2 linked regions of the Aliamphritea ceti genome follow. The protein of the gene in region 1 interacts with the protein of each later gene in a pairwise test. Links are inferred from orthologs where the notes say so. Each region holds a gene or a part of one and is shown on either strand. Other genes may lie near its edges. The genes, in order: OCU49_RS05505 and tusA.

What was found.
Region 2: the proteins of OCU49_RS05505 (region 1) and tusA interact in binary tests that used the Escherichia coli proteins (3 or more experiments, as listed by UniProt). The link is inferred for Aliamphritea ceti from one-to-one orthologs.

What each region holds. Positions count from the first base shown.
Region 1 is NZ_AP025282.1:1,205,401-1,210,091, reverse strand. Bases 342-3,262 are described here. They hold OCU49_RS05505 (IscS subfamily cysteine desulfurase), read right to left. Parts: upstream 2,449-3,262; coding sequence 1,234-2,448; downstream 342-1,233. Other genes in these bases: trmJ (tRNA (cytosine(32)/uridine(32)-2'-O)-methyltransferase TrmJ), read right to left, coding at 3,193-3,262; iscR (Fe-S cluster assembly transcriptional regulator IscR), read right to left, coding at 2,485-2,985; iscU (Fe-S cluster assembly scaffold IscU), read right to left, coding at 810-1,193; iscA (iron-sulfur cluster assembly protein IscA), read right to left, coding at 432-755. Also shown: Fe-S protein assembly co-chaperone HscB, read right to left, coding at 1-329; more of trmJ, read right to left, coding at 3,263-3,945; OCU49_RS05490 (inositol monophosphatase family protein), read left to right, coding at 4,091-4,691. UniProt on the Escherichia coli protein: Master enzyme that delivers sulfur to a number of partners involved in Fe-S cluster assembly, tRNA modification or cofactor biosynthesis. Catalyzes the removal of elemental sulfur from cysteine to produce alanine.
Region 2 is NZ_AP025282.1:1,911,389-1,924,648, forward strand. The notes cover bases 5,256-8,240. They hold tusA (sulfurtransferase TusA), read left to right. Parts: upstream 5,256-6,620; coding sequence 6,621-6,860; downstream 6,861-8,240. Other genes in these bases: rlmM (23S rRNA (cytidine(2498)-2'-O)-methyltransferase RlmM), read left to right, coding at 5,256-6,194; OCU49_RS08775 (antibiotic biosynthesis monooxygenase family protein), read right to left, coding at 6,219-6,500; OCU49_RS08785 (ProQ/FINO family protein), read left to right, coding at 6,977-7,420; OCU49_RS08790 (bifunctional diguanylate cyclase/phosphodiesterase), read right to left, coding at 7,489-8,240. Also shown: cytochrome c oxidase accessory protein CcoG, read right to left, coding at 1-647; ccoP (cytochrome-c oxidase, cbb3-type subunit III), read right to left, coding at 868-1,755; OCU49_RS08750 (cbb3-type cytochrome oxidase subunit 3), read right to left, coding at 1,755-1,943; ccoO (cytochrome-c oxidase, cbb3-type subunit II), read right to left, coding at 1,950-2,570; ccoN (cytochrome-c oxidase, cbb3-type subunit I), read right to left, coding at 2,589-4,025; OCU49_RS08765 (alpha/beta fold hydrolase), read left to right, coding at 4,511-5,134; more of rlmM, read left to right, coding at 5,142-5,255; more of OCU49_RS08790, read right to left, coding at 8,241-9,438; OCU49_RS08795 (transglutaminase-like cysteine peptidase), read right to left, coding at 9,463-10,185; OCU49_RS08800 (DUF3080 family protein), read right to left, coding at 10,409-11,524; OCU49_RS08805 (MATE family efflux transporter), read right to left, coding at 11,521-12,870; OCU49_RS08810 (PHA/PHB synthase family protein), read right to left, coding at 13,032-13,260. UniProt on the Escherichia coli protein: Sulfur carrier protein involved in sulfur trafficking in the cell. Part of a sulfur-relay system required for 2-thiolation during synthesis of 2-thiouridine of the modified wobble base 5-methylaminomethyl-2-thiouridine (mnm(5)s(2)U) in tRNA.

The sequences.
Region 1 (4,691 bases):
GCAATATCTTCAACGGCTTCACGAAGTTCCATTTGCTGCATCAGAAACATTGGATCCAGCTGCACTGAAGATTCTGCATATGTATCCTCGCCTTTCAGCGAAAGCAGATACTGAGAGCGAAGCAGTGGCGACTTTAACGTGGCAACAGCCTCATTAAGATACGCGGTATACTGGACGGAAAGACGGCGTTCATGGTCAGCAAGATGCGCAAACTTGTCCGGGTGCAGTGTTTTCTGCAACTCACGACTGCGCTCAGACAAAACCTGCAAATCGAGCTGATAGCTCTCAGGCAGACCAAGAAACTCGAAATAATTCTGTTTAATATCCATGCAAGAGCCGGCAGATACGATTCAGCCGTTGTGGCCCAAAACACATCGGGCTGACACAGCGGCTGAAAAAAGAAATGGGTGTTTAAAGAACCATAAACAGGCTCAGATATTGAAGCTTTCGCCGCAACCACACTCGTTTTTAACGTTAGGATTGTTAAATTTAAAGCCTTCGTTCAGACCTTCTTTAACAAAATCTAACTCGGTACCATCAAGATAAAGCAGGCTTTTAGGATCAATGACAATTTTGACGCCTTCTGCCTCAAATACTTTATCCTCATCCTGCACAGCATCAACAAACTCTAATACGTATGCCATACCAGAACAGCCAGAAGTTCTAACTGCCAGACGAATACCAGCGCCATGTCCACGGGACTGAAGATAACCATTCACATGATTGGCCGCAGCACTGGTCATTGTGATTGCCATAGACTTACTCCTCAAATACCGATCTGCGCCCAGTTACCCGGGCGCTATACAGACTTACTTAGCCTGCTTTTCTTTATAGTCAGCAACCGCTGCCTTAATCGCATCTTCAGCCAGCACTGAACAGTGAATTTTCACTGGTGGCAAAGCTAGTTCTTCTGCAATTTTAGTATTTTTAAGCTCAGCTGCTTCATCCAGCGTCATACCTTTAACCCACTCTGTTACCAGAGAGCTTGAGGCAATCGCGGAACCACAACCGTAGGTTTTAAACTTAGCGTCTTCAATAACGCCTTCATCGCTAACCTGGATTTGCAGACGCATCACGTCACCACATGCAGGTGCACCCACCATGCCTGTACCAACGTTGCTGCTCTTATCATTCATCTTACCGACATTACGCGGGTTCTCGTAATGATCGATTACCTGATCACTGTAAGCCATAACGACCTCCTCAGTTTGACCTCATCATCCAAGCTAATGCTTAGTGATGAACCCATTCAACCTTGCTTAAATCAACACCGTCTTTGTACATGTCCCACAGAGGCGACAATTCGCGCAGCTTAGAAACCGCAGTACGAATTTGTTCAACAGCATCGTCAATATCTTTTTCTGTAGTAAAACGCCCGATAGAGAATCGAATCGAGCTGTGCGCCATTTCGTCATTCAGACCTAATGCACGCAATACATATGAAGGCTCAAGGCTTGCAGATGTACATGCAGAACCAGAAGATACCGCCAAATCTTTCAGCGACATTAACAGTGACTCACCTTCTACGTAGTTGAAACTCACGTTCAGGTTACCGATGTAACGCTGATCAACAGAACCGTTGATGTGGATTTCTTCCATATCTTCGATTGCATCCCAGAAACGATTACGCAGAGCAGTAATCTTATCTTTATCCAGCTGCATATCAGTTTTAGCCAGTCGCGCTGCTTCACCCATACCAACAATCTGATGAGTTGCCAGAGTGCCGGAACGCATGCCACGCTCATGACCACCACCGTGCATCTGCGCCTCAAGACGAACACGAGGCTTACGGCGTACGTACAATGCACCAATCCCTTTAGGACCGTACATTTTGTGACCAGAGATAGAAATCAGATCAACTTTCATGGCAACAACATCAATATCAACTTTACCAGCACCCTGTGCTGCGTCGACATGGAATAAAACGCCATTACTACGGGTAATTTCACCGATTGCGGCAATGTCGTTGATAACACCAATTTCGTTGTTCACGTGCATAATGGATACCAGAATAGTATCTTCACGCAACGCTTCAGCCACAGCTTCAGGGCTGATAATACCGTCGACGTCCGGGTCAAGGTATGTAACCTCAAAACCTTCACGCTCTAACTGGCGACAGGTATCCAAAACAGCTTTATGCTCAATTTTGGATGTAATAATGTGCTTGCCTTTTTTCGAGTAAAAATGCGCAACACCTTTGATCGCCAGGTTATCTGACTCAGTCGCACCGGACGTCCAGACAATCTCACGCGGGTCAGCGTTAAGCAGGTCAGCAACCTGTCGGCGAGCAGTTTCAACTGCTTCTTCTGCTTTCCAGCCATAAAGATGAGAACGGGAAGCCGGATTACCGAAATTACCTTCGATTGTCAGACATTCAATCATCTTTTCTGCTACCCGGGGATCAACCGGAGTAGTGGCTGCGTAGTCAAAATAAATTGGCAACTTCATTACATCAACTCTCCAAAAACGTCTCTTACTCAGAGACTAGGCGCTCACTTTCGCCTCGATTAAACTCGTATCTATTAACGTCTGCTGTTCACGATCCTGACGTTTTGCAACGGCCTGTACATCTTGGCGGGCCATTAAATCAGCCAGACTAATCTGGCTTAAAAAATCATGTATCTGGCTACTCAAATCACACCAGAGATGATGGGTCAAACAAGTATTACCACCCTGGCATCCGCCTGTATGGCCTCCGCCTGTATGCCCGCAACCCGTAGCATCAACTGACTCATTAACCGCATCTATCACTTCAGCAACATCAATTGCATGTTGCTCACGGTTAAGCTGATAACCACCACCTGGGCCACGCACACTGCGTACCAGTTCATTACGACGTAACTTAGCGAAAAGCTGTTCCAAATAAGACAGGGAAATTCCCTGACGCTCAGATATATCCGCCAGGCTGATAGGACCATCACTCGCATGAAGCGCAAGATCCAGCATCGCGGTAACCGCATATCTGCCTTTAGTTGTTAATCGCATAAAATACTTCCCTCACCCCAAACTGAGCACGCCGGGGATTATGCAATACCCTAGTATTTTAGTCAATTATATAACCAAGTAATTCACTCGGCTTTTTAATAACAGCTTTTACTAAGTAAATAACCTGCATCATAAAGTTAAATTCGTGCGATAAAATACCGCCTCCACAAGAGGGGCGGCGAGATTCTAGCACCTTTTAGGGCACGACTAAACGTCTGTATCTGACTTCTTAAGACGTTTCTGCGTGGCTGTTAAAATCCCCCGCAAAACATTTACTTCTATTTTGTCAGGCAGCGCTCGCAAAAATAACCGCCGAAGCCGGGGCATAAGCTGGCGAGGATTTTCCGGATCAAGAAACTCAATATCTATCATGGTTTGTTCAAGATGCTCGAACATTCGCTCCAGCTCTTGCATGTCAGCCTGATCCACATCCCACTCAGTACCCCACTGAGGCTTATCATCTGCCACATCCTGCTGCAAGACAGCCATACGTAACTCATAACAAATAACCTGAACAGCAGCACCAATATTCAGTGAACTGAACGACTCATCGGTAGGAATATGCACGTGATAATGACAACGCTGCAACTCTTCATTGGTCAGACCACGATCTTCACGGCCAAAGACAATCGCCATCTTCTGATTTTCACCCAACCCGGTAGCAACACCAGCAAGCTCACGCGGATTCAGCAACGGCCAGGGAATATTGCGACTACGGGCACTGGTACCCACAACCAGATGACAATCCGCAAGCGCCTCATCCAGCGAACTGACAACTTGTGCCTTATCGAGCAAGTCAGTTGCCCCCGAAGCTCTTGCAAAAGCATCTTCGTCAGGAAATATTTTTGGTTCGACCAGGCACAACTCACCCAGCCCCATATTCTTCATCGCCCGGGCAACCGCACCGATATTTCCGGGATGCGTGGTATTTACCAATACTATTCGTATATTTTGCAGCATCAATTTCAGACTTATAGGGTTAAAAAGGCGATTATTTTACCAGAACTTGCCAAGTATTCGCGGTTTGTTGTTCTTTATCGGGGTAAGATTTTGCTATAATCGCGCTCTTTGATTTCTTACCCTCCCTACGACTGGTATTAGATAGATGCAACCGATGGTAAATATCGCCCTGCGCGGCGCACGCATTGCAGGTGAACAAATCGCCCGCGCAGTGGAACGACTCGACCTGATTAAGTCCGAACAATCAAGTGTCAGTGACTTTTTCGAAGAAACCTGCATCCAGGCAGAAAAAGCGATTGCCAGCACAATCCAGAAAGCCTATCCAGACCACGAAGTTAATGGTGAGTTCACCGGCCAGCACGCTGCTGACGGCAACCCGGCCATCACCTGGCAGGTTAATCCTATCGACAGCACCAGCAACTTTGCCAATGGCGTACCTGTATTTGCTCTGAGCATTGCAGGCTACCAACGAGGCAGACTTGAACACGCCATTGTACTTAACCCAATGAATGGCGAAGAATTCACCGCCAGCCGTGGCCGTGGTGCTCAATGCAACGGAAAGCGCCTGCGTGTAAGCAACCTTAAAACCCTGCAAGGCGCACTGGTTGCAAGTAATTACTTTGGTCGCAACCAGAAGCAACATCTTGAGTCATTTCAACGCGTATTCAGCAACATCACTCTGGAAGACGGCAGCATCTACAATGCAGGCTCCCCGGTACTGAATATGGCATACACTGCCGCAGGTC
Region 2 (13,260 bases), 710 kb from region 1 along the record:
CCCGCATTTGCATATGTAGCAACGATAAAGAAGCCGATCCACCAAGTTTCCCATGGGCCAAGGTTCCAGGCCAGTAAGTCTGGAATTAATTCCCGAATAGGTGAAAAGTAGCCAACGAATGCAATGCCGGTTGCAGCAGCAATCACCAGCCATAGGCTGTGTTTGGCTGTTTTACGAAGAAATTTTTCAGCACTCATTGGTTGTTTATCGCGACGCATACGTACGTTGCGATCACCTTCTGTAACGCGTTCGGCCCAAATAAAGAACCAGGTCCAGACGAATTGTGGGCACGCATAACCACACCAGAGACGTCCGGCAAAAACAGTCACAAAGAACAAGACAAAGGCGAGAATAATTAATAGCCAGGATAACAATATGAAATCCTGTGGCCAGAAGGTGAAATTGAATACATGGAACTGGCGGTTAGGCAGATCAAACAATACTGCCTGCTGTCCGTTCCATTGCAGCCATGAGAAGCAGTAGAACATGGCGAGCATGATAAAACCGGATATGGTTCTGAAGTTCTTGAAGAAGCCTTTGTAGTATTTTACATAGATATGTTCGCGCTTAGCATACAGGTCGTAGCTTTCAGTAGCGCCATTGTTTTTGCTCTTGGGGGTAACATCTTTTACTGGTATCTGATTCATACCAATCCTCACCATTAGTCATCGAATACAGGCTAACACATTGGGCTATAAAGATTTTTGGCGTTTCAGTGAGCGAGGTGATGCAGGTGTGGCTGTGCTCACAGTCCGTGTATTAGCAAACGCGAATATTATACGCCCATTCCTATTGCTGAAAACCTCAGGCATAAAAAAAGGCGATATGTAGTTTAACATATCGCCTTTTTATTGATTTAAGCCAGTTTTATTTGTTTGACAGGCTATACACGTAAGATGTGATCAAGTGGATCTTGTCGTCACTCAGCAGGTCTTTATGAGCTGGCATTACACCGCTACGACCAACACGGATAGTGTGGCTGATTTGTTCGAAAGAGCCGCCGTACAACCAAACGTTATCAGTCAGGTTTGGTGCGCCCAGAGCCTGGACACCTTTAGCGTCCTGACCGTGACAAGCAGTACACAGCGCCTGGAACTGCTGTTCGCCGCGTGCAGCTGCATCAGCGTCAACAGTTTTGCCGCTCAGTGACATTACGTAGTTAGTCATGTCACGTACACCTTCTTCACCCAGTACTGCGCCCCATGGAGGCATAGCGCCGGTACGACCGCCAGTAATGGTGGTCTTGATGGTGTCAGCGTTACCGCCATATAACCAGTCAGTATCCGTCAGGTTAGGGAAGCCGTGTGCGCCTGAGCCTGTTGTGCCGTGGCATACTGCACAGTTGTTGGCGAACATACGCTGACCCATTTTCAGGCCTTCTGGCTGAGATTGCAGGTCTTCAACAGACATATCTGCAAACTTAGCAAAAACCGGACGATAAGTTTCATCAGCGTAAGCAACTTCTTCTTCATACTGGCTGATCTGAGTCCAGTTCAGGAAACCTTTAAAGTTACCCAGACCAGGATACAGAGCCAGATAAACCAGGCCGAAGATGATAGTTGCAACAAACATCTGCAACCACCAGCCTGGCATTGGGTTGTCATATTCTTCGATACCATCGAAAGTATGACCAGTCGTTTCTTCAGTCGCGTCTTTGTAGACTTCACTCTTACGAGTGGACCAAAGCAGGGCAGCGCAACCGCCAATTACGCCAAGCGTAATAACACTTACCCAGATGCTCCAAAAATCACTCATTATTTGTTTCTCCCGTTACTGGTCCCACCAGACGCATCATTATCGGCTTGCTCTTCATCGGCAAACGGCAGGTTAGAGGCTTCTCTGAACCCTTTGGTATTACCTGGCAGTAGTACCCAGATAAATAAGCCTAAGAAAGTGATCATCATGATGACCGGGATATAGGGACCGTAAACTTCGTAGCTCACTGTTGATTACCGCTTATTGTTGTAGACGGAGTGAAGCTTGCCTAAAGACTGCAGGTAAGCAACAACGGCTTCGATTTCAGTTTTGCCTTTTACATCTGCACCAGCGCTTGCAATTTCTTCAGCGGTGTATGGCACACCAAACTTCTTGAAGACTTCTAGCTTGGCAGAAGTGTCTTTACCATCCAGTTTGTTTTCAAACAACCATGGGTAAGACGGCATTTTTGATTCAGGAACAACGTCACGCGGGTTGTACAGGTGAGCACGGTGCCAGTCATCACTGTAACGGCCGCCAACACGGGCCAGATCTGGACCTGTACGCTTGGAACCCCACAGGAATGGGTGCTCCCAAACGCCTTCGTTAGCGGTTGAGTAGTGACCGTAGCGCTCAGTTTCTGCACGGAATGGACGAATCATCTGAGAGTGACAAACGTTACAGCCTTCACGGATGTAAATGTCACGACCTTCCATTTCCAGCGCGGTATAAGGGCGTAAGCCCTCAATTGGCTTAGTAGTCGAGTTACTAAAGAACAGAGGTACGATTTCCGCAAGACCACCGCCACTGATCACAAGGATGATCAGCAGGATCATCAGGCCAATGTTCTTTTCAATCGTTTCGTGTTTGATCATTTCAATCTGCTCCTGAACTTACGCTGCTTGTGCTGACGCATCGGCAACAGGTGCCTTGCTGTCTTTACGCACTGTCTGCCAAACGTTGTATGCCATCAGCAGCATACCGGTCAGGAAGAAAGCACCGCCAAGTGCACGTACGAAGTAGCCTGGGTGGCTCGCTTCCAGTGCTTCAACGAAGCTGTATGTCAGGGTGCCGTCTTCGTTAACCGCACGCCACATCAGACCCTGCAGGATACCGTTAACCCACATCGCACAGATGTACAGAACAGTACCGATAGTTGCCAGCCAGAAGTGGGTGTTGATCAGAGCAACACTGTACATCTGAGCTTTGCCCCACAGGCGTGGAATCATGTGGTAAGTCGCACCGATAGAAATCATTGCAACCCAGCCAAGTGCACCAGCGTGTACGTGACCAACAGTCCAGTCAGTGTAATGAGACAGGGCGTTTACAGTCTTTATTGCCATCATTGGGCCTTCGAAGGTAGACATACCGTAGAAGGACAGTGAAACAACCAGGAAGCGCAGAACCGGATCTGTACGCAGCTTATGCCATGCACCGGAAAGGGTCATCATACCGTTGATCATGCCACCCCATGAAGGTGCCAGCAGGATCAGAGACATAACCATCGCAACTGACTGAGTCCAGTCTGGAAGCGCTGTGTAGTGCAGGTGATGACCACCAGCCCACATGTAAGTCGCAATCAGAGCCCAGAAGTGAACGATAGACAGACGGTAAGAGTAAATTGGACGTTCAGCCTGCTTAGGAACGAAGTAGTACATCATGCCCAGGAAGCCTGCAGTCAGGAAGAAGCCTACTGCGTTATGGCCATACCACCACTGAACCATTGCATCTACAGCACCAGGGTAAACCGAGTAAGACTTGAAGCTGAACAGAGAAATAGGCATTGCTGCACTGTTTACAATGTGAAGTACCGCAACAGTGATAATGAAGGCCATGTAGAACCAGTTACCCACATAAATGTGAGAGGTCTTACGAATCTTAATTGTGCCCATGAATACGATTGCGTAAGCAACCCATACAATGGTCAGCAGGATATCAAGTGGCCATTCAAGTTCAGCGTATTCTTTGGATGAAGTAATACCCATAGGCAGAGTAATAACAGCGCCTATGATAACTAACTGCCAGCCCCAAAATGTAAAAGCGGCGAGTTTGTCTGAAATCAGACGAACCTGGCAGGTACGCTGTACCACGTAGTAAGAGGTAGCGAATAGTGCACTGCCTCCGAATGCAAAGATAACTGCGTTGGTGTGTAACGGACGCAAGCGACCGAAAGATAACCAGGCGGTATCAAAGTTTAATGCAGGCCATACTAACTGGGAGGCAATTAAGACGCCCACGGCCATTCCAACAATGCCCCATACCACTGTCATGATGGCGAATTGACGCACCACCTTGTAATTGTAGGTTGGGTGTTCAGCTGCAGTGCTCATATCAGGCTCTCATCAACAAGCTATTAATAAGGTTTAGAAAGTAAAATTTCCGGGAGCTATTATCATGAAATAGCCCTAATATTTCAATGCGTTTACAGGATTAGTTGCGACACATTGTCACACCCGATATGCCGTATTCTCGACAATTTTACTTCGCGACCACAAAATGTAAATAATCTTATCTATTTGAATAATAAGAAGTAATTTGGGTTTTTCTTGGTGTTGTTCATGATCGTAATCAGAAGATGTCCTGCACCTGTTGCCTGTTACCGGCGGTGTTTTAAGCGGCTAACGAGTGATTTCTTGATGCAGATCAACAACGCTATTGGACATTATGTATTAGCCAAAAGTCTACTGATTTCCACTAATTGGTGATTATTTGAACAAATGCGCTTTTGTTTGATACGGCTGATTTGTTGTTACTTTCTTGCTACATAGCGTGTCAATTCAGGCTATAATCGCGCCTTTTTGCAGCGGGCAGTCAAATGTTAATTGATGGGAAGCCGGGCCGGGCACGAATTTTGTTTGCTCATGGTGCCGGAGCGCCGATGGACAGCGACTTTATGACGGATGTAGCAAAGCGTCTGGCGAGCGACAGAATTGAAGTTGTTCGTTTTGAGTTTCCTTATATGCAGAAGCGTCGTGAAGATGGTAAGCGCAGGCCACCTGACAGACAGCCAAAACTGTTAGAATACTTTCAGCAGCTGATAGAGCAGTATGCTGATGAAAATACTCAACTGTTTCTGGCAGGTAAATCTATGGGAGGGCGTATGGCAACTATGCTTGCTGACCGACCGGACGTAGCCGGATGTTTTGTTTTTGGTTATCCGTTTTATGCAGCGGGTAAGCAAGATAGGCCGCGGATCGAGCACTTACAGACGACTACTGCCAATATAAATGTTTTCCAGGGTACCCGTGATCCTATGGGTAAGCAGATCATTGTTAATGACTACAGTCTTGCTGCGGGCATAAAACTTCACTGGCTGGAAGATGGAGATCATGATTTGAAGCCACGTAAAGCCAGTGGATTGACTCAACAACAACACCTTGAATATGCAGTTGCTCAGTGTCAGCAACTCTGCACTCAGAAGCTCGCTGAAATCAGTTAGGATTTATATGAATCATTTATTACTTTATTGCCGTCCGGGTTTCGAGAAAGAGTGCGCTGCTGAGATACGCGATATTGCAGAAGCAGAAGGTATTTACGGTTACTGCAAACTGGAGAATAACAGCGGTTATGTTCTCTATGTAACGCACGAGTCCGATGCAGCGTTACGCCTGATTGATGAAGTGGATTTCAGTAAGCTTATCTTCGCCCGTCAGTGGGTGGCTTGTTTGCCTGTTATTGACGGTATTTCCGCTGATGACCGTATTACTCCATTATTGGATAAAGTGACTGAGTTACCGCCGTGTCAGTCGGTCATGGTTGAGCCGGCTGATACGACCGATGGGCGTGAAATGCAGCGTTTTTGTAACAGCTTCAGTTCTGCATTTAGTCAAAAGTTGCGACGTAGTAAATTACTGGCAGATGCGAATACGTACCGGTTACATATTTTTGCGATAACCGGCACCTGTTTTTATCTGGGTGTTGCGCCGGTGGAAAACTCAGCACCCTGGCCAATGGGGATTATGCGTCTTAAATTCCCAAATGCTGCACCTAGCCGTTCTACGTTGAAGCTGGAAGAAGCCTGGCACTGGTTTGTACCACCTCATGAATGGCAGCATTACATTAGTGGTGGTCTGAAGGCCGCAGACTTAGGAGCTGCTCCCGGAGGCTGGACCTGGCAGCTGGTTAAACAGAATATGTTTGTTACAGCGGTAGATAATGGTCCAATGGCTGAATCACTGATGGAAAGTGGTCAGGTAACTCATAAGCCTGAGGATGCATTTACGTTTGAACCGAGCAAAAATCTCGATTGGATGGTTTGTGATATTGTTGATAAGCCTGCCCGTGTGACGGATCTGATGATTCGCTGGCTGGTGAATGGTTGGTGCCGTGAAACTGTATTTAATCTTAAACTGCCAATGAAGCAGCGTTATACAGAAGTTCAGACGTGTCTGAAGATGGTAGAAGCCGCGCTTGAAGAGGCGGGGCTTAAGTATCGTATGGCGGCAAAACACCTGTACCATGATCGGGAAGAAATTACCTGTCATATCAGGATTCTTTAATTCTTCCCGGGAAGGCTGGCTGTTTTACTGTTCCATAACGGTAATTTTTTCTTCCCGCTGTAGCATTGGGGAAATTGTTGCCATCATGGACTGGCGTTCTGAAGAAGAATACCAGCGTTGCCAGTCCTGAACTGAACGGTAGTTTGCCAGGACGATGCGGTGATTGTGGTCAAATGCATCACGCAGAGATTCGCCAGATATAAAGCCGTGAGCTTGCATGGCTTGTGCCAGAGTGCTGCGGGCTGCTAGTTCATAATGTTGTTCTAGGTCATCGGCAATGTGACGTTCGATGATAACGCGGATCATGTTAGGCTCCTTATTTATTGTCCTGATTATAAGCGTAACATTTTCCGTGGCATGTATGGGTTTTGCTGGGGCAAATTATTTGCGACAATAGCGGCCTGTTAATATGAGGTTGTACATATGATGGTTGAAGTAAAAGCAGATCACATCATGGACGCCTGCGGTTTATACTGCCCGGAGCCTGTGATGCTGTTGCACAACAAAGTGCGTGAAATGACGTCTGGTCAGGTATTACAGGTACTGGCAACAGATCCTTCGACGCAGCGGGATATTCCGAAGTTCTGTACCTTTTTAGGTCATGAGCTTATTGCGCAGGATGCGGATGAAGAAAGATTTTTTTATTATATTCGCAAAGGCGAGTAACGAATTTATTTAGAATTTTCCTGTATAGACGCAGTGATGTTAGAAATATCGGCGTCTGTATAGCAATACCCAGTTTTTTGTCCGGCAACGACCGGTAAGTAACGAGAGAACTCATTGTGACAGCTACTGATACAGCAGCAACATCTGCAGCACCGTCAAAGTCTAAAAACAAAAACCGTGCCGCTAACCAGGCCGCTCTGCAATTAATTTGCGAGTTGTACCCACAGGTTTTTAACCGTAAAAATGTTCGGCCATTAAAAATTGGTATTCAGGAAGACCTGATTGCTGATGAGAAGTTGGCTAAAAATAAGATTAAGCGTGCGCTGGCGTCTTACGTACGTTCACCGCATTACTTCCGTAGCTTACAGGAAGGTGCAGACCGTATCGGTCTGACCGGTGAGTCTGACGGTGCTGTTACTGCTTCCGAAGCAGAGCATGCTAAAGGTCAGCTGAAAGAGGCGAATAAGCGTCGTCAGCAGACTCAGCAAGTTCAGCGTGCCCAGGCGCGTGAAGACCGAATCAGTACTAAGCTGGACCAATTGGTGACTAAGCACCGTTAAGGGTTTAGGTATCAAAAAAACGCCGCTTATTTGCGGCGTTTTTTTTTGCTCAATAAATATCTAAAGATTTAATCCAGAACAACCGGACGTCCGTGCACCCAGCCCTGGCTGCCATTGATTTCCAGTTCGGTTAGTACACTGAGCTGCTCATTACGTTCAACGTGTTCTGCATACGCCTGAATCTCCAGGCTGTGAGCAACGGTTGATAAACTACGCACAAAGAAGCGGTCTTCCGCGTTGCTGTCGATTTCACGGATTAGCGAGCCATCAATCTTAATATAGTCAGGATGCAGGCTATACAGGTACGCAAAACCAGCTGGGTGAACGCCGAAGTTATCAACACCGAAGCCGATACGGGAATCTTTTAGCTGCTGGCGGAAGCGAACAACTCTTTCCATATTGTTTAGCACCGAAGACTCATTGATCTCGATTTGTAACTGATGGGGTGTGTTCAGGTCACGTACGGTGTCCGCAAACCAGCTATAAAAACTGTCTTCCCGCAATGAGTCGTTGCTCAGATTGATGCAGAAAGTGTTCTGATCGCCTTGCTGTAAGCGTTCAATCGCTTTTTTAATAACGGTTTTATCAAGCTCTGTCATCAGATCAAGTTGTTTAATAACGCTGATAAATTCACCAGCCATGCAGGGTTCGTTATCCTGGTTGAGGATACGCGCGAATAATTCCTGTTGGAGGTGTTTATTAGCGCTGCCTACTTCATAGACGGGCTGGCTTTGTAGGAATATGTCACCGCGGCTAACTTTGTCAGAGACGTGCTTGTGCCAGTTGTTTTGCTGCTGTTGTTCCTGTTCTTCAGCGATGACGCAATTCACGTGGTTGTTATCAGCAATGGCCTGTTCGCTGGCTATGCGGGCATTAGCAACCAGTTGGCTGGCATTACTGTCTTCACGGAAAGGTGTTGTGCCGATAAATATAGGTGCCTGGACGTCTTTTGCATCATGGTGTAACTGACGGTAATAGTCATGCAAGCTGCTGATAAGTGCATTCAGTTCGCGTTGCAAGTGATCTGGGTTAGTCAGGTCTGCAAGTAATACAAAGTCAGAGCCGGTGAGTCGTCCGATAACGGATTGCTCGCAGCAAGCGGCTACTTTTTCCATTTGATCAGCGGTTGCTTTAATGAAGTTGTTGGATTTCTCAACCCCTAAGTGCTGGTTCAGGCCCTGCAAATCAGCAATATGCAGATAGATCATAGTGCCGTTACCAAAGTCTTTCCGGTAATCAATCCGTTCGACTAGCTGAGACTGGGTAGAGCGGTAGTTTGCCAGTCCGGTCAGTTCGTCCTGATAAGCTGTGCGACGGATTTCTTCGATCTGTTTAGCCTGAGCATCGAACATGGCTCTAACCCGTTGCACCATCATGTTCATGGCAATTACAACCCGGCGTAATTCACGGCTTTTGGGGATATTTCCTTGTTCGACATAGCGGCGTTCAGACAGTGCAACAGCCTGGTCTTCAACACCTTTGAGTGGGTTTAGAATGTAACGCAGCAGAAAATGAATAAAAACAATGCTGACCAGAGATAGTACAACAAACCACAGAAAAGTCTGTTTAGTACCGCGCCAAAGCTGCTCATAGGCATAGCCGGCACGGCTCTGTACGAAGATAGAGCCCGCTTTGTTCCAGGCAGAGGTTACTTCACGTGTCATTTCAGGTGGGTCGATTTTGACAATGTCAACGAACCACTGTGGTACCTGCTCACTGATTTGTGGTGGTGTGCTTTTCGCAAAGAGTTCTTCACCCTGATTATTAACGACCTTTATTTGCTGATAGAAACCGCTATCAAAAATAGCGTTCACTGTGGTTTCAATAGTTGCCTCGTCATTCTGCAGCATATATGGCGCAAGGTAGAGGCCAAGGTGAGTAGCGGTGTCCTGACCATGGGATTCCAGCTGATTAAGCAACATTGCTTTTGAGCTGTCCGACATCAGATACACAGATCCGGAGACCAGGCCTAGCAATACGGCTAAAACTGCAGCCATTAATTGATTTACGATAGACATGACTTTTCCTTTATCTATATCCGCTTATTGTACGTTAATGTCTTTATCCAGATTCTGAATTCTGGATTTCAGTTTTACCCAGGGTTTCAGCTGATCTGATGTTCCAACCAGTGTGCTGCGACGACCTTTTTTAGTTAGCCATAAATTATCAGCATTGAAGCTGTATACGTGTAATAAATCTGGTCGACGGTTAGCGGGTTTTATCCGTGAAATCAGATTATCAAGAATCAGAGGGGTTGATGAAGGTTTTTCGTAGTAGGTTAATACCATGTGGGCCTGGTTCAGTTCCAGTGCCTTTACATACGCAAGACTGAGTTTTTCAACCGGCACGCCTACCTGACGCAAGGTGTAATATTTAGCGATGGTAAAGTCTTCGCAATCGCCGCCGTTAGAGATCAGAAATTCAACCGGGGTAGCCCAGTAGTCTTTTTTACCCCAGTGCTTAATGTCGCTGATGAAGCGCACCTGGTTAAAAAACTTGTTGATTTTTCTCAGCTTAATATCTTCGGGATCGGTGCCGACTTCATCGATCAGTCTTTGCCAGGCTAGCAGGCGTTTTTTGGCTTGCTGGCCATATTGTCGGCCAAGCTTTTCAATTTGCGCCTGGCTCATACGCACATCCATTTCTACAGCAGCCATAGAGGTTAGGGCCAATGTAAGGGTTAGCAGCAAAGCATAGACGGCAACGATCGGGCTGGTCATTCTGCCTGACTGTGATTTGCCTGCTGTAACTGGTCGTGCGGTCATCCCTGCTCCTGACGATTCCCGGTTTTTACCGAAAGGCGGTGCGGATTATTACAAGTCGTATAAAGAATTACTGATTTTAGAGGAATCGTTCCTGCTTATCATCAGATGGGAAGGTTAAGCTGTCCATAATGGGTAATAGTATTTTAACTATCTGTTTTTTATGGAAGTTATGCTTGCAGGTTTTTGCGCAGATTTAATGCAAACTGGTTGGCTTTTCGGGTTCTTAAAGAGGATTGCCGTCGGGCATCATGTTGCATTGGCGAAGGATTTTCTGCCAGGCTGACGTGTGTCGCTGCAATGCCTGAAGGTATTGCTGCCACTGACCATCAGGATACTGGCGATCAAGATAATGCTTTTCGTATTGCTGCATAGCTTCAGGTAGCGTGCTTTGGAGCGGCTGTAAAATTGCTTCGTGAGCGGCTAGCCATACATCGCCTTGTTGGTGAACTTTTGCTACATAGGGCTGCAAGCGCCCAGCATAAAACTTACTGAATACATTCATCAGAATGTCAGCCTTTTGATTACGGTGTCCGCTGTAACAGAAGGGCTTAATTTTCAGGCGTTTCTCAATTATGTCGGCACCTTTGTTAAGGGTTGTTGTAGTTAATAGCAGAGAGCGTTGCCAGCGGCTGCCAAACCTATTGCTGTAAAGCGTAAGGTAGTCGTCTTCAATATCGTTGATGAATTCAGGTAGAGGCCAGTTTTTTGGCTGTTCCGCCAGTAGTGTCAGTTGTTTGAAATGTTGCAGGCTAAGTTTGACGCTGGCAAAGCGGGCTGTTTCCTGTTGTCTTTCTCTAGGGTCATCAGAAGGTAAGCTAAGAGGTGGTTCTGAAGCGGAGAAATTCGCCTCCATTTCGTCGGAATTATATAGGCTGTTCCATAATACGATTGGCAGGTTCGCCTGTTTAGTGCGCCATATAGTGTCAATTTGTTCGCGTACTTCCGGTTCTATATTTGCAGTTTTCATTTGGGCAACGCATTGTCGCATCAATACTAAGAATTTAAGTTCGTAGATCAGCTTTTGGGAGGGTTGCATGACTCGTCCGAGCGAACTGTTACGTTGTGCAATAAGTGGCAGCAGGTCGCAATGGCGTAGCTCCAATACTTCAATCAGTCCCTGACGAACGGGTGTTTCTTCAATTAAGCGTAAGCGGCGGCGGGGCAGAGCGGTAGGATGAATATTGCTGAGGTCGAGAGTAACGTCCTGTTCGAGCACATTGTTGAGGCGGCTTATGTAGTCTTCCAGCATGGCTTCAGGTGTGTCTGGCTGGCAGCCGGATACAAGCAGGCATACGCACAGGCTACAGAGCACCTGTAGCCTGTGTTTAAAAGCAATCACTGAGCTAAACGGAACAGACGCCATGGTAAAAGTATAGCGGCCACTGTGAGGCCTATCACTAAACCATACCAGAATCCTGCTGCTCCCATTGCTGGTACTAGGAGGTCGGTTAGCCCCAGCAGGTAGCCTGAGGGCAAGCCAATTAACCAGTAGGCTACGAATACAACGAGCAAGGGAATACTGGTGTCTTTGTAGCCTCGCAATGCGCCGGCAGCAACAACTTGTAGAGCATCTGAAAACTGAAAGATTGCAGCTATGACAATCAGACTGCTGGCAAGCGCTACAATATCAGCTTGAGGCGTATACATTTGGGCAATTGGTTGTGCCATCAGATACATGAAACTACAGGAAACGATAGAAAAACTGCCTGTTAGCAAAAGGCCTGTTGTGGCGGTAAAGCGTGCCGCTTCTCTGTTTGCTGCGCCTAGCTGTTGACCAACCCTGATAGTAATTGCCATAGCAATGCTCAGCGGTAGCATAAAAATCATACCTGTGAAGCTGATGGTAATCTGATGCGCTGCAACGACCACTTCTCCCAGACGGGCAACCAGTAGCGCTATAACACTGAACATACTGACTTCTATTAGCAGGGTGAAGCCTATAGGTAAGCCGAGGCGCAAAATTGAATTCAGTGCCTGTCGTTGTGGGTTTTGCCACTGATTGAATAGCTTTATAGGCTTGAAAATTTCACTTTTACTAATGTACAGGCTGCTGGCAAGGGCCATAATCCACATAACAATTGCGCTGGCCCAGCCGCAACCAACGCCACCCATTGCGGGTAGCCCCAGTTTTCCATAAATAAAAATATAATTAAGCGGGATGTTACATAACAGAGCAAGAATGCCTATCTTCATGATTGGGCGGGTTTTGCCAAAGCCTTCGCAATAGCTGCGGACTACCTGATAAAAGAGTATTGCGGGAACGCCCCATGACAATGCTGATAAGTAGGCCTGAGTTTTGACCAGTAAACTGCCGTGAATGTCCATGTACTCAAGCAACGCAGTATTGTTATTTAACAGAACAATGGCCAAAACGGACAGGCATACAGCGATCCATTGGCCTTGCTGAAACTGCGTCCGGGTGTCTTTGATCTGGCTAGCGCCAACCTGGTGGGCAACCAATGGCGTGGTAGCCATCAGTATACCGCCCATGCTGAGCAAAATTGGCAGCCAGAAACTTGAACCCAGAGCGACGGCCGCGAGGTCTTCTGCACTGACACGTGCCGCCATAAGGGTGTCGACGAAGCCTATTGCTGTTTGGGATAGCTGGGCAATAATTATAGGCAGGCCGAGAACCATGATGGCTTTGATTTCGGCGAAGCGCAGTGATGCGGGTGTCTGATTCACAGGATGTCTTAGCTGGAGTTAAAGGCGCATGATACCGTTTAGCAGCAGGGTTAGAAACCGGATAGATGTAATTACAACAGCTAAATATTCAGGTGATAACAGGTATAAAAAAACCGGGAAGATCCCGGTTTTATATTCATTGCTGGAAAGCTTTATATAGCTTAGTCCACACGAATGCTTACATAACGGCCCGGTGCAGGCTCAATTGCCTGGTGAGTTGAATTGCCAGGAGTTGCAGGAGCATCAATCTTTTTACCGGCTTTTGGTTTGATCCATTTATTCCAGTGACTCCACCAACTGCCTTCTTCGCGGTTTGCGCTTTCCAGCCAGTGATCTGCGCCATTGCCTAATTCACCGTTGCACCAGTAGTGGCGGCGATTTTTCGAAACC